Linked DNA regions of Sporosarcina pasteurii. The protein of the gene in region 1 interacts with the protein of each later gene in a pairwise test. Links are inferred from orthologs where the notes say so. Each region holds a gene or a part of one and is shown on either strand. Other genes may lie near its edges. The genes, in order: rplL, nikR, dnaE and AB1H92_RS04145.

Evidence for each region.
Region 2: the proteins of rplL (region 1) and nikR interact in binary tests that used the Escherichia coli proteins (3 or more experiments, as listed by UniProt). The link is inferred for Sporosarcina pasteurii from one-to-one orthologs.
Region 3: the proteins of rplL (region 1) and dnaE interact in binary tests that used the Escherichia coli proteins (3 or more experiments, as listed by UniProt). The link is inferred for Sporosarcina pasteurii from one-to-one orthologs.
Region 4: the proteins of rplL (region 1) and AB1H92_RS04145 interact in binary tests that used the Escherichia coli proteins (3 or more experiments, as listed by UniProt). The link is inferred for Sporosarcina pasteurii from one-to-one orthologs.

The regions. Positions count from the first base shown.
Region 1 is NZ_CP160452.1:3,130,857-3,138,503, forward strand. Bases 1-2,815 are described here. They hold rplL (50S ribosomal protein L7/L12), read right to left. Parts: upstream 1,684-2,815; coding sequence 1,318-1,683; downstream 1-1,317. Other genes in these bases: rpoB (DNA-directed RNA polymerase subunit beta), read right to left, coding at 1-303; AB1H92_RS15255 (class I SAM-dependent methyltransferase), read right to left, coding at 521-1,123; rplJ (50S ribosomal protein L10), read right to left, coding at 1,833-2,336; rplA (50S ribosomal protein L1), read right to left, coding at 2,566-2,815. In the rest of the region: more of rplA, read right to left, coding at 2,816-3,264; rplK (50S ribosomal protein L11), read right to left, coding at 3,379-3,804; transcription termination/antitermination protein NusG, read right to left, coding at 3,977-4,510; preprotein translocase subunit SecE, read right to left, coding at 4,741-4,926; rpmG (50S ribosomal protein L33), read right to left, coding at 5,075-5,224; RNA polymerase sporulation sigma factor SigH, read right to left, coding at 5,375-6,007; AB1H92_RS15300 (NYN domain-containing protein), read right to left, coding at 6,097-6,615; 23S rRNA (guanosine(2251)-2'-O)-methyltransferase RlmB, read right to left, coding at 6,612-7,370; AB1H92_RS15310 (Mini-ribonuclease 3), read right to left, coding at 7,370-7,647. UniProt on the Escherichia coli protein: The binding site for several of the GTPase factors involved in protein synthesis (IF-2, EF-Tu, EF-G and RF3). Is thus essential for accurate translation.
Region 2 is NZ_CP160452.1:2,621,815-2,629,607, forward strand. Bases 1,969-4,929 are described here. They hold nikR (nickel-responsive transcriptional regulator NikR), read right to left. Parts: upstream 3,679-4,929; coding sequence 3,259-3,678; downstream 1,969-3,258. Other genes in these bases: AB1H92_RS12580 (ABC transporter substrate-binding protein), read right to left, coding at 1,969-3,242; AB1H92_RS12590 (hypothetical protein), read left to right, coding at 4,238-4,486. In the rest of the region: AB1H92_RS12570 (ABC transporter permease), read right to left, coding at 1-629; AB1H92_RS12575 (ABC transporter permease), read right to left, coding at 629-1,612; more of AB1H92_RS12580, read right to left, coding at 1,632-1,968; AB1H92_RS12595 (hypothetical protein), read right to left, coding at 4,941-5,270; AB1H92_RS12600 (helix-turn-helix domain-containing protein), read left to right, coding at 5,686-6,138; AB1H92_RS12605 (hypothetical protein), read left to right, coding at 6,135-6,434; phosphate-starvation-inducible protein PsiE, read right to left, coding at 6,639-7,079; AB1H92_RS12615 (Dps family protein), read right to left, coding at 7,296-7,733. UniProt on the Escherichia coli protein: Transcriptional repressor of the nikABCDE operon. Is active in the presence of excessive concentrations of intracellular nickel.
Region 3 is NZ_CP160452.1:865,503-869,092, reverse strand. It holds dnaE (DNA polymerase III subunit alpha), read right to left. Parts: upstream 3,288-3,590; coding sequence 201-3,287; downstream 1-200. Other genes in the region: AB1H92_RS03925 (bifunctional oligoribonuclease/PAP phosphatase NrnA), read right to left, coding at 3,309-3,590. UniProt on the Escherichia coli protein: DNA polymerase III is a complex, multichain enzyme responsible for most of the replicative synthesis in bacteria. This DNA polymerase also exhibits 3' to 5' exonuclease activity. The alpha chain is the DNA polymerase catalytic subunit.
Region 4 is NZ_CP160452.1:907,601-915,394, forward strand. Bases 4,391-7,352 are described here. They hold AB1H92_RS04145 (rhodanese-related sulfurtransferase), read left to right. Parts: upstream 4,391-5,360; coding sequence 5,361-6,344; downstream 6,345-7,352. Other genes in these bases: AB1H92_RS04140 (polysaccharide deacetylase family protein), read right to left, coding at 4,391-5,084; AB1H92_RS04150 (DUF368 domain-containing protein), read left to right, coding at 6,586-7,352. Outside these bases: AB1H92_RS04120 (DUF6509 family protein), read left to right, coding at 1-244; AB1H92_RS04125 (NAD(P)/FAD-dependent oxidoreductase), read left to right, coding at 432-1,415; AB1H92_RS04130 (DUF1648 domain-containing protein), read right to left, coding at 1,972-3,078; AB1H92_RS04135 (GntR family transcriptional regulator), read right to left, coding at 3,075-3,455; more of AB1H92_RS04140, read right to left, coding at 3,609-4,390; more of AB1H92_RS04150, read left to right, coding at 7,353-7,407; AB1H92_RS04155 (hemerythrin domain-containing protein), read left to right, coding at 7,461-7,794. UniProt on the Escherichia coli protein: Catalyzes oxygen-dependent 5-hydroxyuridine (ho5U) modification at position 34 in tRNAs, the first step in 5-carboxymethoxyuridine (cmo5U) biosynthesis.

The DNA.
Region 1 (7,647 bases):
AAGTCTAACTTTAACTCGAAGTGGCGCTGCATAAGTTACGTCGCGCTCTTTCGATTCATCAACAGGATATTTTGGATCCTCAAGATGATAATCGACAAATTCTAACGAAAGATTTCCTGTAAAATCTTCAATTGGGGAAATATCATGAAACATTTCCCGTAGCCCTTCTTCTAAGAACCACTTGTAAGATTCCGTCTGGATTTCGATTAGATTTGGAAGTTCAAGCACTTCACTAATTCGCGCAAAGCTTCTGCGTTGACGGTGTTGACCGTATTGAACTAAATGACCTGTCAACTCTTTCACCCCTCATAAGCAATAATAATCCTTTTCAAAACATAAAAAACAATGTATGATGACGTAAGGCAAAAAGAAAATGAGTTCTAACAGAGCTCATTTTCGGTTCGACAACCTTTTACCATCGTCTAAATGCCATTTGTGATGCAAAATTCATGCAAAAGGGCATACGATTGCATGATATTATTTAATCATCTTTTAACGCTACCACAAAACTAACCAACAGTCAATTTTTTATGGCTTTTAAAATAAAGTAACCTTTTCGCTTCGCAACTACTGTAACATTTCCGAAAACCTCTTCTAGTTTTTTCGCGGATGACGGTGCCCCTTGCTTCTTCTGAATCACAACCCACAACTCTCCACCAACCTTAAGCTTAGAAAACGAACTTTCATAAAAAGCAAAGACCGTTTCTTTCCCAGCTCTAATGGGTGGGTTCGTCAATATTGCCGCAAAATCAGATTCTGTTACAGCTAGCAACGCATCACTCGAATAAACTTCGACGTTTTCCAAAAGATTTTCAACAGCGTTTTCCTTGCTTAGCGCAATTGCTCTTTCATTCACATCTACCATTTGAATTTGACGTTCTGGATAGCTTACAGCAATCGTTAAGCCGATTGGACCATAGCCACAACCAACGTCAAGAACATCACCGCTTACCTCAGGCATCACAAATGACTCAACTAGGAGTCGTGAACCAAAATCTACGCCTCCCTTACTAAATACACCCGCATCGGTTGTAAATCGTAAAGTTTCGCCGCGCAATTCCGTTGAAACGGTTTGACGTTGACTTTTCACTTTCGGTTCTCTTGAATAATAGTGCTCTGACATCGCGCTTGTCCCTTCTTTCCAACGTTATCCATAACTTCATGAAGATAAACGTAACATAATGAAATAGTTTATCTTTATTTTTAAAAGTAAACCTTAATCTATACAGGCCTTCTCTTACAATAATCTCTAACGTTGTAAAAATAACGAAGAAAAGCCCGTCTAACCGACGAGCTTTTCTTCACTATTCATTGAAATTACTTAAGTTCTACAGTTGCGCCTGCTTCTTCAAGTTTTGTCTTGATTTCTTCTGCTTCTTCTTTAGCAGCGCCTTCTTTAACTGGTTTTGGAGCGTCGTCTACTAGACCTTTCGCTTCTTTCAAGCCAAGGCCTGTAATTTCACGAACTGCTTTAATTACTTGGATTTTCTTGTCTCCAGCTGATGCTAGGATTACGTCGAATTCAGTTTGTTCTGCAGCAGCTTCACCGCCAGCAGCACCGCCAGCAACTGCAACAGGTGCAGCAGCAGTTACGCCGAATTCTTCTTCGATTGCTTTTACTAAGTCGTTTAATTCAAGAACTGTCATTTCTTTAACAGCTTCTAAGATTTGTTCTGTAGTCATTATGATTTCCTCCTAAATGTTTTTTGCCTATTCTTTGATAGGTCCGATTATGCAAGTTGTACCCTTGCTGAATTTTTCCATCCAAATTACCTGACTAAGCAGGCAATTGCACTCGTTCAAATCCCCTGACTAGGCAGGTAATTGTCCTATTAAGCGCCTTCTTGCTCTTCTTTTTGCTCTGCAACAGCTTTTGTTGCAAGTGCGAAGTTGCGTACTGGTGCTTGTAGAACGCTGAGAAGCATAGATAGTAGGCCTTCGCGTGATGGAAGTGTTGCCAACGCCTTGATCTCTTCTGCGCTTGCAATTTCACCTTCAATAACCCCAGCTTTAATTTCGAGCGCTTCATTTTCCTTTGCGAATTCGTGAAGGATTTTTGCAGGTGCTATAACATCATCTTCAGAAAACGCAATTGCGTTTGGTCCTACTAAATGTTCGTTTAGCCCTTCAAAGCCAACCTCTTCAGCTGCACGACGTGACATTGAGTTTTTGTAAACCTTAAAATCAACGCCCTGTTCACGAAGGTTTTTACGAAGCTCTGTAACTTGACTTACGTTTAAACCACGGTAGTCAACCACTACGACAGTCGCTGCTGATTTCATCTTCTCAGAGATTTCAGTTACAACCGCTTGTTTCGCTTCTAATACTTTGCTCATCTGGACACCTCCTAGATTATTTTTCAAGTTCTTATACCGATATAAAAAGCCCCCGGTCTACATTGGAGACCCGAGGGCAGAAAAAGTCGTCTTCTTCAATACGAAAAGATCGTCTTGTCCTCGGCAGGATCATTAAGCGGCATGCCACCCCTGCGGTCTACGGTACAAAATACTTATATATTTTACAACGCTCATCATGTTATCACAGGACAAGCATATTGTCAATAGTTTATTTTACAGTTACGCCTGAAGTATCAATTTTCAAAGCAGGACCCATTGTTGTAGTTACGTGTACAGAACGCATATACGTTCCCTTCGCAGCTGCTGGGCGAGCTTTTTCAATTGCATCGAAAACTGCCAAGAAGTTTTCTTCTAGCTTTTCATCTTCGAATGAAACTTTTCCGATTGGCGCATGTACGATACCCGCTTTGTCAGCACGGTACTCAACTTTACCAGCTTTGATTTCTTCAACAGCTTTTGCAACATCAAATGTTACAGTACCTGTTCTTGGGTTTGGCATAAGTCCTTTTGGTCCAAGGATACGACCAATTTTACCAACTTCACCCATCATATCTGGTGTTGCTACGATAACGTCAAATTCAAACCAACCTTGTTGGATTTTGTTAATGAAGTCCGCATCGCCAACGTAGTCTGCACCCGCCGCTTCCGCTTCTTTAAGTTTTTCACCTTTAGCGAAAACTAGAACACGTTGAGTTTTACCAGTACCGTTCGGCAGAACTACTGCTCCACGTACTTGCTCATCGTTTTTCTTAACATCAATACCAAGACGGAATGCGACTTCTACTGTTGCGTCAAAGTTTGTTGTGCTTGTCTTTTTCGCAAGTTCGATAGCTTCTTTTACGTCGTACAGTTTTGAGTTGTCGACAAGCTTCATCGCTTCTGTAAACTTTTTACCTCTTTTAGCCATTTTAATTTCCTCCTATGTTGTGGTGTTAACGGATAATGAACCTCCCACGAATAAAGGCTGCGTGTCCCGGAGAACAACCGCAACCCAACCAAAGCGTAACTCTATTTCAAGGAATCAGTCTTCGATTGTGATTCCCATACTGCGTGCAGTACCTTCAACCATTGCCATCGCCGCTTCAACTGATGCTGCGTTTAAGTCTGGCATCTTTTGTTCTGCAATTTCGCGAACTTTGTCGCGTTTCACAGTTGCAACCTTCGTTTTGTTTGGTTCGCCTGAACCTTTTTGAAGATTTGCAGCAACCTTCAGCAATACTGCTGCCGGTGGAGTTTTAGTAATAAATGTAAATGAACGATCTTCAAATACAGTGATTTCAACAGGAATGATTAAGCCTGCTTGATCTGCTGTACGTGCGTTGAATTCTTTACAGAATCCCATGATGTTCACACCTGCTTGACCTAGCGCTGGTCCAACTGGTGGAGCCGGGTTCGCTTTTCCTGCAGGAATTTGTAATTTTACAACCGTAGAAACTTTTTTAGCCACGAGACACACCTCCTTAAGTCCGTGATGTGGTAATTGGGTTTCCCCTCCCACTCAAATATGTGTCTGCCGATTCGCATCGGGAGAATCAATCATCTTATCTCACGCTATCAATTGATAGCCTGACCTTTGAAATGATAACATTCTTTCGCCTCTTATGCAAGTAGCAGAGTAATTAATTTTTTTGTACTTGATCAAAATCTAATTCCATCTTCGTTTCACGGCCAAACATATCTACCGCGACTTTAACTTTTTGCTTCGCCATATCGATTTCTTCGACCTTACCTTGGAAATCAGCAAATGGTCCTTCAAGCACTTGAACCACTTCACCAATTTCAATATCAAGTTCAGCAACCTTATCTTTGACACCCATTTGCTTAAGAATAAAGTCAACTTCCTCTTCTAATAACGGCGTCGGCTTAGTTCCTCCACCAGACGAACCAATAAATCCTGTCACCCCTGGCGTATTACGAACAACATACCAAGAATCGTCCGTCATAATTGTCTCAACAAGCACGTACCCTGGGAATGTTTTTTTCATCACCGTACGCTTTTTGCCGTCTTTAAAATCGGTCTCTTCCTCTTCCGGAACAATCACCCGAAAGATTTTATCTTGCATACCCATTGTTTCAACGCGTGCCTCAAGGTTTGCTTTCACTTTGTTTTCATAGCCTGAATACGTATGAACAACGTACCAATTTTTTTCTATTTCCATATATATAAGGACTTTAAGTCCGTCCCTCCTTTCACCACGAGTAGTTCAAAAGCGTAAAACGCCCGACACTAGATGCAGAATCTCTAGCATAGTACTTACCCATAGTTCGAAATTTTATAGTTTCCCAAAGAATTAAAAAACCCGTTCATACAATCAGACGGGCTATTTCTAAGGGATTCATAATTTTTATTTATTATTATATTATAGCGTAACGTACGTAAATTTTAAAAGCTTACGTACCAATCCATTAATTTTGAAATGCCGAGATCGGTGATACCAAAATAAACCGCCATGAAAATGACTGTCACAAGAACAACAATCGTATAGCGCGTCAATTCTTTACGCTTTGGCCAACTTACTTTTCTCATTTCCGAAACGACTTGCTTCAAGAAATTACTTATCTTCCCCATGTTTATCGTAACCCTCCGAAATAAGATGTATTACTTTAACTAAACATCTATGAATAAGCGATTCTTTCCTATCCACTTTATTCATCCCAGAAACAAAAAGCCGCTTCTACCACTTTAGAAGTGGTGTGATGAACATTGTTGAATCAAGTTAAACGGTTTGCCTATGCATAGTATGTGCATTGCAATGCTTACAAAACTTTTTAATTGTTAAGCGTTTCGTGGAATGATTCTTTTGTGCTGGAACGGAATAGTTACGTGTTCCGCAATCTTCACAACTCAAAGTTATCTTTTTAGACAATTCTATCACCTTATTAGGTCCTATAATCTTGCTAAAGAGTACCACCTTACAAGAAGCATGTCAACACTATTAAGGATATCCACTTCCAAGCAATTAGACGCCCACTTTATTATTCTAAATTTTAACGCAATTCCCTCGAGATGCATGCGATTACTTTACTGTGTCTACTTCTAAATAAAGTTCTAGTTTCCTCTTAATTCGTTGAAGTGCGTTGTCCACAGACTTGACTGGTCGGTTTAAATTAATCGAGATTTCTTGATAAGTTTGTCCATCTAGATAAAGCGCCAACACTTGTCTTTCAAGCTCACTTAACACTTTTTGCATCTTTATCTCCATATGGTCAAAATCTTCCTTATGAATCATTAAATCTTCCGGATCTTCAAGAGGGGGACCTGCAAGCATATCCAGTAGTGTACGCTCAGACTCCTCGGTATAAACAGGTCGATCTAGAGATACCGAAGAATTCAGCGGAATATGCTTTTGCCTTGTTGCTGTTTTAATCGCTGTAATAATTTGACGTGTAATACACAATTCAGCAAATCCTTTAAAGGAACTTAATCTGTCTGGTTTATAGTCACGTATCGCTTTATATAAACCAATCATTCCTTCCTGCACGATGTCCTCTCGATCGCCGCCAATTAAAAAATACGAACGGCCTTTCAACCAAACAAAAGACCGGTATTTTGTAATTAAAAAATCAAGTGCATCTGCATTGCCTTCGTGAATAATCGCAACGATGTCTTCGTCGGACAACGTAGTGAAATCTAACACTCTATTAGTCATACATGTTTTTTCCACCAACAGGATCACCCCCCCGAATCGTCATAGACCTCTTTCCAGTATAGCGTATTAATTTTTTTAACGTCAACCAATCATCGAATTCCACGCCTCCATTTTTCAAATATTTCTTTAACTTCCCTTGAAAGCGGTATCTTCGAAGTCGGTTGTTGATTCTCAAAATCTTTTACTTTACCAGAAATAGAAGTAAGAATTTTTTTCATTTCAATTTCAAGTTCGCGCGCCGACTTCCGGAGTGCACCTTGCGCAAAAATAATCCACTGCTCCGTAAAGTCAGAAGTCGCGACATGAATTTGAATACGTCGATGCAATAGTTCTAAAACAAGTTTTTCAATTCGTTCATCTGCTGTTTCATTTTCTCTTGTGAACAATACTTCAACATCATGTTTCTTAATCTTACTTTCAATTCCACGCATTAAATAAGCATCAAAGACAACGATAACCCGCCACCCTGTATACGCTTTGTACTCAGCCATCCGTTCGATTAACAAATCTCTTGCTTCTTCCAACTGCCTGTCCTTTAATTGGCGCAATTCCGCCCATGCGCCAATTATATTGTAGCCATCTACAATGAGGACATTTTGCTTTTTCATTTCTTTTCGGTGAGAGGTTGTCGCTTACGCAGCACCTCGTACATTAAAAGTGAAGCTGCAACAGAAGCGTTTAAAGAAGTGACTTTGCCTACCATAGGTAAGTGGTAAAGGAAATCACATTTTTCTTTTAAAATACGTGACATTCCCTTTCCCTCACTCCCAATAATGATAGCTAGCGGAAGTGTTGCATCCATCGTTCGATAGTCAGCAGAGCCCAACGCATCGGTTCCTGCTATCCAAACCCCTCGCTCTTTCAATTGCTCAACCGTTTGGGAAAGGTTATTCACACGCACAACAGGAATATATTCAATCGCACCCGTAGAAGCTTTTGCGACAACCGCTGTTAATCCGACAGAACGACGCCTTGGAATAACCACACCATGCACACCAGCTGCATCAGCTGTCCTTAAGATTGAACCAAGATTATGCGGGTCTTCTAATTCATCTAAAATTAACAGAAGTGGGTCTTCTTGACGTTTTGCAGCTAATTCAAAGATATCTTCCAGTTCTGCATAATGATAAGCCGCGACTGAAGCGATCACGCCTTGATGATTACTGTCAAGCATGCCGTCGAGTTTCTGTTTGGGGACGTATTGAACGATAACCTTTGCCTTCTTGGCAAGCGATAGGATTTCACCAATACTTTTCTTATTAATCCCTTCTGCAACCCAAATTTTATTCAGTTCACGACCTGAACGTAATGCTTCAACGACTGGATTTTTACCGCCTAGCAATTCTGAGTTATTTGTAGTCATCAAGATTCATCCTCCTTTGGGTTTTCAATAATACGAATCGCTTCAAGTATAAACTGCTCCACTCTTTTCTCGTCCTCTAGCAAATAGAGATAACCGAGTACCGCTTCGAAACCAGAGCTATTTTTATATGTTCCCACATCTGTATTTTTGGGTGTCGATCCTGGCTTTGCATTCCGCCCACGCTTCATCACCATTTGTTCTGCTTCCGTTAGAAAGTCTTGCGTAAGCATTGTTTGCAAAATCGCCGCTTGTGATTTCGCCGACACATAACGTGTTG
Region 2 (7,793 bases), 510 kb from region 1 along the record:
GCTTCATGTAAAATTACATGCGGAAACAATAACATAAAACCAATAATCACTTGTGGCAATAAATGCGGAAAGATATGATGGACAGCAATCCACCCGTTCGACTTTCCTAATTGTTTGGATACTTGCACATATTCCGCGTTACGCACTTGCATCACTTCCGCACGAATGACACGCGCTAAACTTGGCCAATGGGTCACCATTAGTCCAATCACGACGCCTTTAAAACCGCCGCCTAGTGTAAAGGAAATTAATATAAGCATGACTAAATGAGGAACACTTAAAAACAAATCTATAATCCATGAGACAAAACGGTCCACAACTTTCCCCATTGTTGCAGCCGCCATTCCAAGCGTTAGCGCAATGGCTGTACTACCAATCGCACCTAGTAATCCAACACCTATACTTAACGAAAGCCCCATCATCGTTCTGGTAAACATATCTCTTCCAAGCCAATCTGTACCAAATAAATGTTGAAATGATGGTGCTAAATTACGTGCGTTTAAATTCGTCATTATTTTTCCGGTATCTAGCCAACTGCTGCTAAAGATAATACTTACAAGTATCAATGTACCGACGATAATTGTAAAAATTGTTCGCTGTCTTTGATTTGATCTGAGGAGCGTTTTCATTACATACGTCCCTCCCTCGTTCTCGGATCAACGATTTGATAAATCAAATCTGCGATTAAGTTTCCGATAAATACAAATAACGTACTAAAGATGACGAGTCCCAATAATAATGGCACATCGCCTCGTAGGCCCGCTTCTACCGTCGCTTGACCAAGTCCTGGATAGGAAAACACTTGCTCTGCAAGTACGGCCCCGCCAAACAACTCGCTAAATGCAGCAAATTGCAACGTAATTGCTGGCAATGCTACGTTACGTAAGCCATGTCTCCAAAACAATGTAAAACCACGTTCGCCTCTCGCCTTGGCGAATAGCACATAATCGCTTGCTAGCACGTCAATGAGCTTTTGCCTTGTATGTAAAGCAACGTTTGCAACACCGAGAATGCTTAGCGTAATCGCTGGCAATAATAAATGTTGAAGGCGATCTGTTAAGGTGACATCTTCCGCAAGCACGCCAACTGGCACACCTAATCCAATTGGGAACCAGCCGAGCCAAACCGCAAACACGATCAACATGAGAAGTCCTACCCAAAATGTAGGGGTTGAAGCAAGTGTATAGCAATACCACTGAATAATACGGTCAATCCACGTATTTCTCTTCATTGCGGCAACAACACCGAGAATAAATCCAACAATGCCCGAAAAAATCCATGCAGTAATCATCAACACAACCGAATTGAGAAATCTTTCTCCAATCACATCACTGACAGGACTTCGATAAATCATCGAAGTCCCTAAATCACCTTTCAAAACAGCTGAACCCCAATTTAAAAACTGAACAAATGTAGGTTCATTCAACCCCCAATATTCAGCAATTTTTTCACGTTGTTCAGGTCCAACTTTTAACATATCAGCACCAATATACGCTTGAATCGGATCTATCGGTGAATTTTTCACAAGTAGAAAGGATATCAAACAAATGGCCACTAATAATGTAGCAATACGTATGGTTTTAAATAGTAAAAACCGAACTAACTTCTTCATCATTTTTATACTCACCTAATTACTTCCATTTCCAATCGACTATATTATCTGTTGCAGGCCATCCATGTCCATGTACATGGGTTCTTTGATGACCGATATCTAATCCCTCTTTAACGATATACAAATGGTCAATATTCACTAGCCAAGCCCACGGTGCATCACCTTTTGCACTTAAGCCCGTTGTGCCATCCCATTGCGCTTTTTGCCAATATTCAATGGCTTCTTCTTCACTTAATGCACGTAACGCTTTTTCAAAATATTGATCAACTGTATCGTTTTTATAAAAACCTGTATTGTAATACTCAACACCAGCATTATCAGAACCATAAATATTGTATAATTCATGTGGGTCATGACTTCCCCAACCTAATAATACGGCTTCTGAATACATCTTTTGCGCAATAATATCCCAGCTTGCTCCCTCAACCTTTATGTTGATACCAAGTGGTTTTATCATATCTGCAACAGTAATCGCTAACGATTGACGTACTTCATCATTCGCAGGGTAATAAAGACTAAACTCCGCCTTTAATCCGTCTTTTTCAACGATGCCATCACCGTTCGCGTCTCTCCAACCAGCTTCTTCTAATATTTTTTTAGCTTCTTCCATATTTCCATCGGCAATAACTGTCTCAGGATTCCACCAAGGTAACCCATCAACTGATGTATACGCTGGTGTTCCATACCCTTCTAAAACGCCATCAATTAGCGCTTGACGGTCGACGCCAATATTAATGGCGTGACGAATCGCAGCATCCGCAGTTACATCATTGCCAATAGGGAACCCATCTTCTGTCATTTCTCCGGATTCAACATAAGGAAAGACAATCCCGCGGTTATCCACTGTTTTTACTGCTTTCAATTCCGTCCCAGGAACTCTCTTCTGACTAAATGAAGCTGGAATATGGGCAAGATCTACAGTACCTGCTTGTGCCGCTGCAAATGCCGCATCTTCAGTTAAAAATAAGAACGTGATTTTTTTAATATTAGGCTTTTTTCCGTAATAATTTTCATTAGCTTCAACGATTAGTTGCTGACCTTTATCCCATTGGACAAGTTTAAATGGACCTGAACCGATTGGATTTTCAGCATACGATTCGTTATAAGCATGTTCAGGAACAATTCCCGTTGCAATAAGATTATTAATAAAAGTCGACTGGGCTTCTTTTAATGTAAAGACGACTGTCGTTTCATCGATGGCTTCAACTTTTTCCAAAGCATTCATATCTACGACTGAACCGCTTTCCAATGTTTGTTCATACGTAAACACAACGTCTGTAGCCGTCAGCTGTTCGCCGTCGGAAAATTGCACATCATCTCGCAAATGAACGGTCCACGTTTTTCCGTCTTCACTTACTTCGTAATCTGTTGCTAAGTCATTGACAACTTTCAAGTCATCATCTCTTTTTAATAACGTACTTTGAAACAATGGCGAACCATAACGGCCCCATCCTATCACCGGGTCAAAGCCTGTTTGAGGCTCCGAATTGAAGGCGAGTACTAACTCATCCTTTTTCGTATTGTCAGTACTTGTATTCTTTTCAATTGATTTTGACGATGAACAACCTGCTAAAATTGTTGTTACCAACAATATAGCGATTAAGCCAAATCCCAAAATTCGATTTCGCATATTCTTACTCCTTATATTAAAGTTTTTCTACGGGGGCGACTGTTAGCTTCCCATATTCCACACCTATTAAACTCGTTAATTGATTACTTAATTTGCGCACATCACTTGCTTTTCCTTGAACAACAATCAGTTCTATACAACTATCATGGTTAAGATGAAAATGAGTTGTTGCCATGATCAAATCATGCATCTCATGTTGAACGGTCGTCATTTCCTCAAGTAAATTCCTCTGATGATGGTTATAAAACAATAATATTGTTCCCGCAATTAGCTGGTCATCCTCTTCCGAAGATTGCTCGATAATCGCTTCACGCACAAGATCTCTGACAGCCTCCGAACGATTCGAATAGCCTTTCTGCGTGACAAGCTGATCGAATTTTCGAAGCAAACTTCCTTCCATTGACACTCCAAACCTTTTTAATGTTGAATCTTCCATAGTGAACTCGCCCCCCAGTAGCACGATTGTTAACTTTCGTAACACCGATAACCAAAAAAATTTCACGAATACCCTTAATTATAGGTTTTACAAGATAAAAAATCAATGAATTCGATGCACTTTTAATTGAAGATATACTACCATTTTCATTGGTATACATTATGGCCATTGGACGATATTCCCTCAACTAGTTAATACCTTTTCTAAAGTGTATTTATAAATAGTGTCACGATTACTGACATTCGTAGCACTGACATACAAAAAAATATAACTTCAAATATGATTATAGTTTTAGCGAGATAAAGAATCAAGGATTTCGATGTTGATTTTACGAATACCGCGTAACCATTTTCATTCGCGTACGTCATGGTGATAGGATGCTATAAAAACTTTTTAAAAAAGTTACTATGCGCGCATTTCATTCTTATGGTATGTGAGCATTTTGTATTCATGCCACGTTATTAATTTTGTAAAAAGTATAACTTGAATCCGATTGAAATGATATAAAAAGGGAAAGTATATAGAGAGAGGTAATTTTGACTAGAAACGAGGGTGTGCCATGAAAAAACAAAACATAAAAAACATTCGAATGACTTATTATTTCACAAGTATATTTATAACTGTTGGTACCATTGTAGTTTTATATCTATTACTTCAAAAAACAACAAAGCTCAGCCCTTTTATATTATTTCTTTCGCTAGCTGGCGGCGGATTACCACTAGGTATCATCGGCGTCTTTGTCGATTATAAAATCTCGGAATTTAAAGGTAAAACAAGAAACGTAAGACAGTTAAAAGGGGATTTATAATTTGTTTTCAGGCTCGTCATCATAATAGTACCTTACTAACCCGTTGATTTCCGTTCTAGGCGGACGCTTTCCTAGGGGCATGAGGTGATCCCAAGGTATTGCCGCCTTCCGATCTAATCAACTAAGTGTCCGTGCTAAACAAACGCGCCCAATTTTTATATTAATTAATAGTTGGTTTGGTGCTTCTTATTTTTTTGCACATGTTGATTTGCGATTTGCTGAGTTCCAAAAACCTCTTTAAAAAGCGGCTTACATCTGGATTAACTGCGCCAGATAATCTAAGTATGCAATTTACCCTTTTTCAAAACTCTTAGCGAACCTTATAAACCAATATAATGCAATCCAAGGAAAAATAAACTTTGTAACCCATTCTATTAATGCAGGAACAAAATAATTATTAATGCTATAAACCAATATATCTTCCAAAGATCGTCGCTTATATTAATTCAATTACTTACCAACCATCCCATTTCTTACTCAATACCCCCAACTCTTTAAGTAAACTCGGTAAAAGCCTGTCATCCTCGCTGTCCAAAGCTTCCTCGGTACATGGTGAGTGTGGCGGATAATTTAAACTTTTGGCTTCTTTTAAAGTTGATTCAGCTAGAAAGTTTGTTGCATTCGATTCCTCAAAACAAATAGGTGCAATATAAGTTTGATAAGTATGGTCTAAAATAACTCTAGTATCTGCCGATGGGTGAGTTTCTTTCGGCATCAACATACCAATCACTACAATAACAGCAATGATAAGTACAGCCCATAACCATTTTTTAGATGACTTCATGTAAATTACTCCTTTTAACCAACAGTTTGATAGCGGTATAAATCCGGTTACTAATTTACGTTCATTACATCTATTGTACTAGAAAATATATATATTAAAAATATTTTGATAGCACTCTGAACTAAAAACACCTTCACTGTTAAAACTCTGGACATAATCTTCCAATTGCCCACCCGATTATGACCGCCCCGCCACCTGCAAATGAAGCTACTGCCAGTATGCTTTACATACATTTTCAGAGAAAAGAACCATTCCTTTATTAATCTTTCTTAAGAGATTTATCAAAATCGTCTCCTACGGACAAGTTTCACCCTGACATTCTCTTACGATCTTTTTCATGTTTCAAAATTATTTTCATCAATTTGTATTCTTTTCATCAAATTTTCTCTATGTAGTAAGTAAAGGGGGAATTTTGATGACACATTACTTAAAAGACTATGCATATTTTACGAACAAATTTGACTTGGACAAGGCAGCTTCATTGCAAAAACAAGAGCATTGGCAGGAGATGAATCAGACTGATCGTGATGTACTTGACGTGATTCGTCGTTATTCTGTGAAGTTTGGCGCCGCACATTTGAAACATTACACCATTGAAAAGGCAATTAAGAAATCTAACGCTACAGTTCGCCGCGCAATTCGTAAACTGGAGAAGCTTGGTATTATTGATCGTATTCATTATGTCCGTCCTGTCATGAATGGACTCGGTGCGAATATTTATGCGATTAAACCTTTTAAACAACCTTCGAAAATTGAGAAGAGAGTGAAGGATAACCCTGCAACAGTAAAACAAGCACGCAATCAGGAAAGAAAAGCCAGCAATTCTGCTGAAATGCTACCAGTACCTACAACTTTTTTGAGCGAATGAAAACGATACTTGCTTCAACTATTGGCGAAAACACACTCGCACGCCGTTTTTTTGGCGTATACCGTCAACACACACTGCCGATGTTAAGATTTAGCTTTCACGAACATAAAAGAGAGTTGTTTGAACAACTGGGTATCCAAGCATTGCAGATTGCCGTTCAAGCAACGAAACGAAGACATATCAAAAATTTGTCGGGCTATTATTCGGGGGTCCTACGTGAACTCGTTAACAAAGCTTTATTTAGCGACGCTTTTAAAGATTTTGACGTGCCTGTTGAAGGTTTTTATTGGAAGTGAAAAAAACATTCAATACATCAACAAGAAAAGTCGTATCGGAGAACAACTATATCTTTGGATAATTAATAAAAAAGAGTGTGTTAGAAGGTCATTTTACAGACCTTCCACGACACTCCTTTCTTCTTACCTAAGTTTTGTCCCAACTTACTATATTGCTTTATGCAATTGTAGTGTATTGGCACAATAACGCGTAGATACACGATTTTATTGCCTTTTAAAATACCATTGACTATCTGGCCGATCTCGCGGCGTCATATTGATGATAAAATATCCGATAATGAGTATCAAAATGACAAAGGAATAAATTAATGTGTGGATGGGATGATCGTGATCAACAATGACCAATCTGACCATTGCAGTGATCCCAATATAAATAAAATAACGAAGTGGGAAATGATATTCTTCTTTAAAATACTTAACAATCATCGCGATAAATTCGAAATATAAGAAGAAAATTAATATATTCGCTAAGTATGTTTTGTAGTCAGTATGATCGCCAGAAAGCAATAGATCACCAAAGACAAATAGTTCTTTTATTAATACTACTGACAAAATAATTGCGAGAATCACAAGCATTATATTCAAGAACATTTGTAAAGCTTTAGGAAAAATATGCAAAGCATACGTATACTTTTTCTTGATCATATGAACGCCTCCTCTTTGATGATGTTTTATTATAAGCGGTTACGGAATTGTTTGTCAATTGAATTATCTAGGTGACAGTCGCCTAAACAAACACAACAAACGCGAATTTCATGACACTCGATTTTCTTTTAATTAACGTGAAAGTTTGAGTGACTGGCACCTCATTGGAAAAGAAGCATCAGTGATAAAAATCACTGATGCTCCTTTAAGTTTCTGTTATTCTCCTAAGTAAGCAGATAACATCCAAATATGTAGGTCAAGTTTTACTAATAACCCAACAGCGAGATCATTAATTCCATCGTCTCCGTGCTGTTCTGATAGTTCCGCTAAACCCTTTAACTCTTCTTTCAGATGCTTATAATCTTCTACAAGGCTTGCAACCATTTCATTGGCAGTTGTTTCTCCATTAGTCTCTTCTAAAGTCGCAACAGCCAGGTATTCCTTCATTGTTGCAACAGGCGTCCCACCAGACGCTAGCAGTCTTTCTGCTACTTCGTCCACCACACTAGCTGCTTCATTATACAGTTCCTCAAATTTTTCATGAAGGGTGAAAAAATGCGGCCCTTTTACGAACCAATGATAACGGTGAAGCTTCGTATAAAGGACACTCCAGTTTGCGATTTGACCATTTAATGCTGTATGTAATTTTTCCATCTAATAAAACCTCCTCAAGTTCCTACTCTAATTGTAACACATATTATATAATAATCAATA
Region 3 (3,590 bases), 2.3 Mb from region 1 along the record:
CCTCTGGAAGTAACGATTGTACTTAGTGGTCAGACCACTCTGTTACCCATCATACAGAAGCGATTGCATTACGTAAAGTAAAAATAAAAAACACTTAAATACATCGAGGATAATTTTAAATTAGTTCGTTCATTTTACAACCATGATTAAAAAATGAAATAAACAAATGAGATGATTCCTATCTTCGAGATGCCTATACTTTATACTGTTTCTACCACAACTTTCATATTTTGAACAATCACTTGTGGCGTTCCTCTTCTTCTCTCAACCGTACCCATTACATGTAAAATATTCATTTCTCTTAATTGCACACTGAATGCTGCATATTGTCTCGGAAAGAACGTACAGGAAATTACGCCTGTCTCATCTTGTACTTTGACAAATGCCATCGATTCACCTTTTTTTGTCCGAATCCTTTTGATTTCAGTAACTAATCCTATGATGGTTACATTGGAACGCTCACGCATTTCATCGATGGCGATTACATCAGCAAACGATTCATTCAACATTTTTTTCACTTCAACTGCAGGGTGTTCCGATAAATAAAAACCTAACGCCTCGCGTTCATATTCCAACATTTTCATCCGTGGTATGTCACTACTCGGTGAATACTTAGGGTTAGCAATCGATTGCATAACAGAGGATAATAAATCTTCTTCATTTGGACCGATAAACAAGGCATGTGATATCGCGGCGTCGATAGAGGCTAATAGAACCCCCCTCGACTGACCAAACTCATCAAAGGCCCCTGCTTTAATTAGTTGCGTTGCCGTTTTTTCAGTGAAATTTTCACTACCAAGTGCTGCTGCACAATCAAACATCGTCTTCCATTTCAGTGATGTTTCTCTTGCTTTTTTCACTTGTTCATAAAAACTTGCCGTAATCCCCTGAATGGTTCTTAGCCCAATTCGGACTGCCCCTTTTTCAACTGTGAAATTAAATTTACTCTTATTAATCGATGGTGCTAAAAATTTTATCCCGCGCGCTGTAGCCTCTCTCATCACTTCTATGATCTTCTCGTGATTACCTGCCAATGACGTGAGGAATGCTGCATAAAAATAAGCAGGCTCGTTCGCCTTTAAATAGGCAAGGCGATAGGAGATTAAAGAATAAGCGACAGCATGGCTTTTTGGAAATCCATAATCCGCAAACTTTACGATTAATTCATAAATGTCTAGGGCACTTTGTTTTGGGATACCATTCGCTATCGCCCGTTCCGTAAATTTTAATTGCTCATTATTTAACACGTCACGATTCTTCTTACTAATCGCTCGGCGTAGTAAATCCGCTTCTCCCATTGTATACCCAGCAACTTGTACTGCTATTTGCATAATTTGCTCCTGGTAGACTATAATCCCGTATGTTTCTCTCAATATAGGTTCCAAGGAAGGATGCAGGTATCTAATTTGTTCTTGGCCATTTTTACGTCTATGATAACTTGTGATATGATCCATCGGGCCAGGTCGATATAAGGCATTTATCGCGAATATATCTTCAAAGCGGTTTGGCTGAATTAATTTCAAGGTGTCTCTCATCCCTGGCGACTCAAATTGAAAAACGCCTATTGTATCGCCATTTTGAAAGATCTTATAGGTCAACTCATCGTCTAAAGGGATCTGTTCAAAATTCAAATAGATGCCTTTATCGAATCGAATCATTGCACGTATCCGATCAAGCAACGTTAAGTTTCGGAGTCCGAGAAAGTCCATTTTTAGTAGTCCACTTTCTTCTACATCTCCCATTGGCCATTGCGTTAAATACAACCCGTCCTCGCCGTCTTGTAAAGGCACCGTATTCACGAGAGGATGAGGTGCTAACACAACTCCTGCAGCATGTGTAGATGCGTTCCGCGGGAGACCTTCCAATGTCAAAGCTGTTTCAAACCATTTTCGACGAATCGGCTCCATTTGAATCCATTCACGTAACTCTGTAGATTCGTCATACGCTTTCTGTAACGTCATTCGAGAGCGGCTTGAGATCAGACCTGCTACATAATTCATTTCTTCTGTTGTAAATCCGAATACTCTTGCTACGTTTCTCGCAACTGCTCGAGTAGAAAGTGTACCGAATGTAATAATTTGTGCAACATGTGCTTTCCCATATTTTCCGGCTACATATTCAATCACTTCTAAACGCCGATTATCAGCGAAGTCTATATCAATATCAGGCATGGTCACACGCTCTGGATTTAGAAAGCGTTCAAATATGAGACCATATTTTATAGGATCTACATCTGTAATTCCTAACGCATAGGCGACAAGTGATCCCGCTGAAGAACCTCGACCTGGTCCTGTTAAGATGCCTGCATTCGTAGCAAAGCGTATAAAATCCTCAACAATTAGGAAGTAGTCTGTGAATTCCATCTGTTGAATCATCGTTAACTCGTAATCAAGTCTTTCTTTGTATATAGGATTAATTGTTTCTATACGCCCTAATAATCCTTCCGTACACTTTTTCATCAAATAAGAAGCGGCATCCTCACCTTCTGGCAACGGATACTTTGGCATTAGAAACCCATTTTTCTTCAATTCAACATGACAAGACAAGAGAATCGTTTGCATTGTTTCAAGCCATTGCGGACGGTCTTTAAACCATTCTTGTATTTCACCTAGTTCAGGAAGGTACGCAAATTGGTGAACGTCCAATTGGTCGTCCAGTTCATTTATCTTTTCTCCAGAACGAATCGCTTGAGCCGCTTTAAAAGCAAAAAAATCCTCCTTAAACACATAACGTGATTCATAAATAGCAGCAATTTGTAGAGAAGTTGCTTCTGCTAGTATTTCAATATGAGACTCCTCCGCATGACCTCCGCCACCCGGACGCGATATACCGATATACGTTTCTTGTCCCTGATGATGTCGGATAATTAGATTAAGCGTGTCTTCATCTCTGCACCCATCCCATGTAGCATCTGTCATTGGACAAAGAACAATACAACCTGTACTGTAGGCCTGCAGCCAGTGTAACGGCAAAGTTTCTTCAGTTGTAATTGAGATCGCACTGCTCATTTTTAGCAAATTGTGAAAGCCTTCATTCGTTTTTGCATAAACATAAACAAGTACAGCTTGTTCCTCTCCTACATCAAGCATGACAGATAAACCTATAATTGGTTTAATTCCATATTTATTCATCGTTTTGTAAAAGGACGGGACGCCATACATTTTTTTATTCATTATAGCGGCGGCAGTAGCCCCTCTCCTGGATAGAAGTGGGGCTACATAGTTAAGTTTATTAATTCCGCGCAAAAGATCTGCGCCGGTTACTATTTGCGGATAGATAAGCTCCATTAATCTCCCTCCGCTCTCGATTTATCGACATAATTGTTGTAGTTTAGAAATAAGCTCATCAGCTTCTTCCCAAGAATAAACGGAAGCACCTGCAGCGAGAGGATGTCCCCCACCCCCATATTCAGCAGCAAGTTCATTGATAACTGTTTCTTTAGAACGCAGTCGAACCCGAATCAGGTCTTCTTCTTCAATCAGAATTACCCAAGCACAGATTCCTTTCACGTCGCCTAATGAACTAACGAGCTGCGATGCCTCTGACGGACTTACATCAAATTGTTTTAATATTTCCCGATCAATCTTGAT
Region 4 (7,794 bases), 2.2 Mb from region 1 along the record:
ACTTATTAGTGGGGAGCGTTACGAATTTCGTTTATTCGTGATGTTGAATGAAGAGGATGAGCTTTATTCTGAAAATGGAGTTGGCGTTAGGGCAATTTTAGCAGTGGATGAAGGAGAAGACCGACTGGTTGTTGCTCATTTTTTTGACAGGGCTACAGATGAAGCGTTTGATTTTGAGTTAGAAGATGAAGAACTTTCAACAATCCAATCATTTTGTAAAGTGCATTATCATGAAGCAGAATAAAAAAATTCGAAAGTGTCTGTCGTCAAATTAGAAGAATAGAAAATAAAATAATCCTTTTCAAATCAGAATAAGTGTCTTTTTTGTCCAACTAGTAGATAATAGACTTATGATTGTTTCGAAAGGTTATTTTTTATTTACCCCTTTTACGGAACACGATGAAAATTTTATAATAACTGGAGTGTTATATATGGAGAGAGAAATTGTTGATATTACAATTATCGGGGGAGGACCGACCGGCTTATTCGCATCATTTTATGCAGGAATGAGAGAAATGTCGGTTAAAATCATCGATAGTCTTCCACAATTGGGCGGTCAACTGATTGAGCTTTATCCAGATAAATATATATATGATGTTGGTGGTTTTCCAAAAATACTAGCGAAAGATTTTGTTGCAAATCTTGTCACACAAGCACATTATGCCAACCCAGAAATTTTACTTGGAGAAACAGCGCTATCGGTTGTAAAGCACGACGATTACTACGAGCTAAAGACAGATAAAGGTGTCCATTTAACGAGAACGATTTTACTCACAGTTGGGATTGGTGCATTCCAACCGCGTAAAATTGGTTTGAAAGAAGAGGCGCAATTTGAAGGGAAAACATTACACTACGGCATTAAGGATTTAACAGTTTTTAAAGATAAAAATATTGTCGTCTGTGGTGGTGGAGATTCAGCAGTAGACTGGGCGTTAATGCTTGAGGATATTGCATCTTCAGTGACATTAATTCACCGCCGCGAACGTTTCACTGCACATGAAACAAGTGTCAACCAGTTAATGGACTCTAAAGTAGAAGTGAAAACTTCACTTTCAATTAAAGAAATCATTGGAGAAAATGGTGAAGTCAACGAACTTCTGGTCGCATCTAGGGACGGCAATGAAGAAAGAATTTCAACAGATCACGTCATTGTTAATTACGGTAATATTTCTTCATTAGGACCTTTGAAAGAATGGGGCCTTGAAATGGAACGTAACTCCATCTTGGTCAATACGAAAATGGAAACAAATATGGAAGGAATTTACGCTGCCGGAGACGTTACAACGTTTGACGGTAAAGTAAAGTTAATTGCAGTTGGACTTGGTGAAGCCCCAATTGCTGTCAACCATGCCAAAGCATACATTGATCCAAAAGCAAGACTACAACCATTACACAGCACTAGCGTTTTTAGTTAATGATATGTGATGCTCATTTGTAATGATGTGAATGAGTCAACCTTTAAAGGACCACCCATAAAAGATGGGTGGTCTAATTTTTTTATTCTCTATCTTAAAAATGAGTTAATAGTGTCAATTTCATAATTGCTTATTTCCGTAATACAGTCGAATATTATTAACGTTTCTCCTTTTAACGTGAGATATTGTTATGGGGATGATCCGTTGATTGAAGTGGAAGGCGCCGACTCCTGTGGGATTAGCGAAAGCCGTAACGAAGAACGGCTTTTGCGACCGAAAAGCGAAGCGTTTGGGAGCACGTCTTTGTCTTAAGCCGTAACGAAGAACGGCTTTTGCGAGTAAAAGCGAAGCGTTATGAGCAGGAATATCTAACGGGATGCCTTAATTTCTGCGAAAATCGCAGAAATTAAGGCAAATCGCAATCTACGTTTTGCGATTGGCTCACCGCCCGCCCCACGGAAAGCGTGCGCCTGGAACGGAAATCAACATTTTTCGGGATTTTTTGTAGGAAGGTTATTTATTAAATTGACTGAGTCTCGGAAGATTTATGAAAAAATTACAGATACAATGAAATACCTACTATTAATAAGAGTGGCCCAAAGATAATTAAGTAACCGATTGGATTACCAAAATTTACTGTCCATCCAACGCCGAATCGTTTTTCTACAAAAATGGAAGGATCGTCTTTGTTCACATAAATCACACCAAGCTTCCAATGCTGATCATCATCATAATTTGTAATCCCTTCGACTTCTTCATCTGTAATTTGTACATCAAGACGCGCACCACCTTGACCTACTTTAAAAGCATACACTGCAGTCATCCCAAAAATAATGATGATAAATGCAATTGGTAGAGCGAGTGCGATTGCCGTCCCGCCAATATGCTCATGTATCGTCATTAATTGTAAAAAAGCAAATAAGATTGTTAAGAGCAGGACTGTCGCAAATAATAGCCAACTGGAATACTTCCTAAATGCTAATTGCTGGGCACGTGATTTCTTTTTACGATTCGCCTGGATTTTAATCCCGGATCTTTTGGTAAATTCATTAATTCCAGCCATCATCCCTTGCATGATCAACAAAATTAATAGGAGAGCAATGGCTGAAAAAGGCGTTTTCTCAGTAAATGCATCTGGCTGACCATCGATTCCCCAATGCGTTGGGATTAATTCCGGTAACTGTGGATACTGTATAGTTGTGTAAATGATAAGCCCGATTGTGATGACCATCGGTAATAGAAAAAATGTAAAAGGTAACATTTCATCTGCAGTTCTTGCGGCTAAATCTACTAATCGAACTTGTTTTAATTTTGCTCCCCATTGATTTTCCGTCTTTAACTTTGTTGTTTTTGCGTGGAAGACAAAGTATAAGGCCATACTTAAAAGTAAAATTGCAAATTGAATAGCAATGCCAACTATCAATAATTTATCTTCGATCGGGCTTGTACGTGTGAACCAAGTCATAAAAGCAGTCACAGTAACTGCACCGCTAGCTAGAATGATGGAAGCGTACATTTTTTTATAAAAAAGAAGTTTTTCATTTTTGGTATCCCCATTTGGGACGGTGACGCCAAAAACGACTGTTGATTTTAGTAAAAAAGGAATCGCGGCTTGGATGATGATTATAAAAAGAGTCATTGCAAGTAATAGCGCGATTGTCATTGTTCTCCCTCCTCGATGCTTGTTATCATATTTGAAGAAAGTTGTTGAATTTGTTTTTCTGTTAAACCATTTGCGAGTAATTCCGCCATAATCGGACGAATTAGAAGAGCAAATTGTTGTAGTTTCGCTTCGTCTACAGTTTGCTGTTGAACAATGGTCCCTGACTTTGGAATAATTTGTACAAGGCCTTTTTTTTCGAGTTCACGATATGTTTTATTTACCGTATGCATATTTATCCCAAGATCAGAAGCAAGAGAACGGACGGAAGGTAAAGTATCACCCGTTTGGAGAGAGCCATTTGCAATTGCTTCGATTAAACCATTCATTAATTGGATATAAATGGGTACTTCCGAATCCATATCTATTTCAATAAACATTAAATACCTCCTTCGGACGACAAGCAATCATTTTCGTTTAGTCTTCTATACGTCTCTCTGTTCTATGTTTATTATAACACCTGTATGAAGTTTTTTCTATTGGAAAAGCGCCCTCAATTTTTGATAATCAGTCAAAAAATGAGGGCGCTCTTATTATTCGCTTAATTCGGAAATTGTGACGAATTGATAGTCGTTTTCCGCTAAATAAGCGAGAACGGCATCAAGGCCATCCGCAGTCGATGTGTGAATATCATGCATGAGAATAATGCTACCATCTATCGTGTTTTGTTTTACGTATGAAAGGAGTTGACTCGCATTTCTGTGTTTCCAATCAAGTGTATCAACGTCCCATAAAATCATTGATAAGTCTGTTAGATTTAAAACGTTGTCATTAAAAGCGCCGTATGGGGGGCGAAAAATTTCTGGTTTTTGACCTGTTACTTCTTCAATAATCGTAGAAGTTCTATCAATTTCTTTCTGAATTTTATCATTTTTAGCTTTTGTTAAGTCGGGATGCGTCCAAGAGTGATTACCGAGTTCGTGTCCGGCTTCGTAAACGCTTTTGGCAATTTCAGGATAATATTCAACTCGGCTACCCAGCATGAAGAAAGTAGCTTTTGCATCATATTTTTCTAATGTATCTAAGATCCGTGTTGTTACTTTCGGATCCGGACCATCGTCAAATGTCAGAGCAACTCTTTTCTGCTTGGGGACATCTTTATTTTCCACATTCTCTTTGTCGGTTGGAATCTCTTCTTTCTCAATAGCATCATGTTCTCCATTAACGGGCTGAGATGTGTCCGGTTTTTCTGTCATTTCATTTACGAATGAAGCTTGAAGAGATTCTGTTAGTAAAGAATTGATCGTTTGATAGGGAATGGAGACAATTGGAACCCCTGCATCCCTGTTTGCGATTTTATTGTATTCAAAATAAAAAATAATTTCATCTTCTGCTAATGCGAAGTTTTGAAAGTTCTCCCAAACCGGTTCTGTGTGAATAGCTACTTGTTCTGGTAATAAATGATTGATAAGTGTTTCATCTTCATAGAGGCGTTCTTCTATGTGCTTAGAGAGTTCCTTTAGATGCTGTAAACGAAAATCGAATACATTTTCAATTGTAATACGTTCCCCAGTTTCGGGGTTTAACCGGAAAGTTTGAATGTTGATTTGGCCTTCGTTGTCGCCGACGTATTCATTTTTCACCATGACAAAAGAATAAATGCCATTATGTTCAAAAGTTTCAAATGAGATATTCAATTCACTGGTAAATTCTTTCTGACTTTTTTTGTATGTTGCAATATCGGTTAAGTAATTGTATTTTATCGTTTTTATGTATTTTTTTACTTCGTCATTGAATTGAATATGTTTGCTTTGTGGATACTGGATGGCAAAAGGAGCACTTAGGTCATTTGATATTTCTGTAACGATTTTAATGCCGGAAAAATTTGATTCAATCTCATCGATTGTTGAGGGCATCGTGTTACCAAAGTCCTTTTTAGATGTTGCAGATGTACTGTTATTTTGAAAAATAAATAATAAATAACTGTAGCCGAGGACTAACAAAATGGTTGTGCAAGTGAGGATGATATCGAGCAAAGGAAAACGCTCTCTGAACTTTTTGCTTTTCATAATGAACTCCTTTTTTTATCCTTTCTATCAGGTGGGTGTTTTTGACTGATAAAATAGTAGTGTTTATGTTTATGTTTATGTTTATGTTTATGTTTATGTCGAATTTTAGCGCCTGTCTCTTACTGAAGTATACTAGATAAATATAATCATTCCAATCATTATTGGTAGAGAATATTAATGAAGTAACACTTTTTTTGACAAAATAATTATGGTATAATGTCAACATCTCAATTTATGAAAAAAATTTGTGACAAATATAACAAGGTGGTTTGAAAAATGGAAAAAGGCACATATCGGGTTCTTTTATTTTATAAATATGTAGCAATTGAAGATCCTGAAACAGTTGTTGCTGAGCATTTAGAAGCATGTAAGGAAATTGGGTTAAAAGGCCGTATCTTTATTGGAACAGAAGGAATAAACGGGACTTGTTCGGGAACAATTGAGCAAACAGACGCGTATATGAACATGATGAATGCCGATGAGCGATTTCAAGGCATTGAATATAAAATTGATGAAGCAGATGGGCACACATTTAAAAAAATGCATGTACGTGTTCGTGAACAAATTGTTAATCTAAGCTTAGAAGACGATATAAATCCAAATAAATTAACAGGGAATTATTTAAGCCCAGCAGAATTTTTAGAGAAAATGCAGGATGAGAATACCATCATTCTCGATGCTCGAAATGATTATGAATACGACTTAGGCCATTTCCGTGGAGCGATTCGCCCAGATATACGCACATTTAGAGAACTTCCAGACTGGGTGAAAGAAAATAAAGAAAAATTTGAAGGTAAGAAGATTTTAACGTATTGCACGGGCGGTATTCGATGTGAGAAATTCTCAGGTTGGCTCGTACGAGAAGGTTTTGAAGATGTTGGCCAACTTGAAGGTGGAATTGTTTCTTACGGTAAAGATCCTGTTGCAAAAGGTCAACTCTGGGATGGACAATGCTATGTATTTGATGAGCGAATCGCTGTCCCAGTTAACCAAGTAGAACATGTAATTGTGGGTCGTGACCACTTCGACGGTGAGCCATGCGAGCGTTATGTAAACTGTGCAAACCCTGTTTGTAATGCTCAGATTTTGTGCTCAGAAGAAAATGAACATTTATACATGCGCAGTTGTTCAGATGCGTGCCGCGAACATTCTCGTAACCGCTACTTCATAGAACATAATATGACTGTAGAGGAATTTAATGCACGTCTTGCAGAAATTGAACGACGCCGTGGAGAAGAACTTATTTCAACTGAGGAATAAAACAATCCTTCTATCAAAGACGGTGTTTATTCTTCGTAAATTTGATAGAAATAGATAAGGTCGTTTGGATGGAATATATTCCGTCTAAACGATTTCTTTTTGAATAACATAAGGCGAAATATAATAGATTCATATATATTGCTATTTTTAATTCCTTATGTTGTCATATTTTCATTCTCAATCGTCGTGCAAAAATGTTATACTAGTTGCATTCAAATGTAAAAATGGAGGATTTTTGTTTATGCAATGGAGAAATATATATCGCGGTTTCTTTATCGGAATAAGCGATCTCATTCCAGGTGTGAGTGGTGGAACCATCGCATTCATCCTAGGAATTTATGAACAATTATTAACTGCAATTAGCGGTTTCTTTAGTCGGGACTGGAAAAAGCATATCGGATTTTTACTGCCCCTTGCCATTGGGATGGGTGGCACCCTGTTGATTTTTAGTCGGCTGATTGAATATTTATTGAAAAATTATCATGCACAAACACAATTTTTCTTTCTTGGGCTTATCATTGGTGTAGTGCCATTTATTTCAAAACAAGTCAATGTCAAAAAGAATTTTAAGATTGGACATTTTTTACTTGTCCTCATTGTAGGGGCTGCGCTTGCATCACTTGCGTTTGTAAGTCCACAAAACTATGGAACAATTACGAAACTCACATCTTCTAATGCGCTTGGTTTATTCCTAGCGGGTTGGGCTGGCAGTATGGCGATGTTATTGCCGGGGATTAGTGGTTCATTTGTCTTGTTATTACTCGGTGTCTATTCGACTGCAATTAGTGCGTTATCGAATTTAAATCTACCAATTATTGCAGTGATTGGTTCGGGTGTAGTTGTTGGATTTATTGTCAGCAGTAAAGTGATACGTTATTTACTGGATCGTTTCAAGTATGTAACTTTTGCAGTCGTGATAGGACTTATCATTGGATCGGTATTTGTGATTTACCCAGGATTACCAGAGGACGGCACATTTTTAATGATGAGTTTGCTTACATTTTTTATTGGCTTACTCGTGGCAAGTTTATTTAGCTCATTCGATAATAAATCTTCGCTATAATTTTAAAAAATAGATTTGATTGCCTTATAGAATTACTGGAAAGGATGATTGAAATGTCAGGACCAGCATTACGTCAATTACATGCGCACCGTGCAATTCATGAAGGTGGGCTTTCTGGAGCAGTAACTAAAACGGAAGAGTTAATCAAACATTTACGCGAAGGGGAAACAGAGGCTGCTGACTTAGCGGCTGATGATTTACTTAGCTATTGGCAAACAAGAATTATTAGCCATGCAGATGCGGAAGAGGAAGGTTTTTACTTAGAAGTTGCAAATAAAAAGCCAGAACTGCAAGAGACAATTACAAAGTTAACGCGTGACCACGATTTACTACGTGTAATTGTGAAAGATATTGAAGAATTGCGCGAGAAGGAAGGATTAAGTCCTG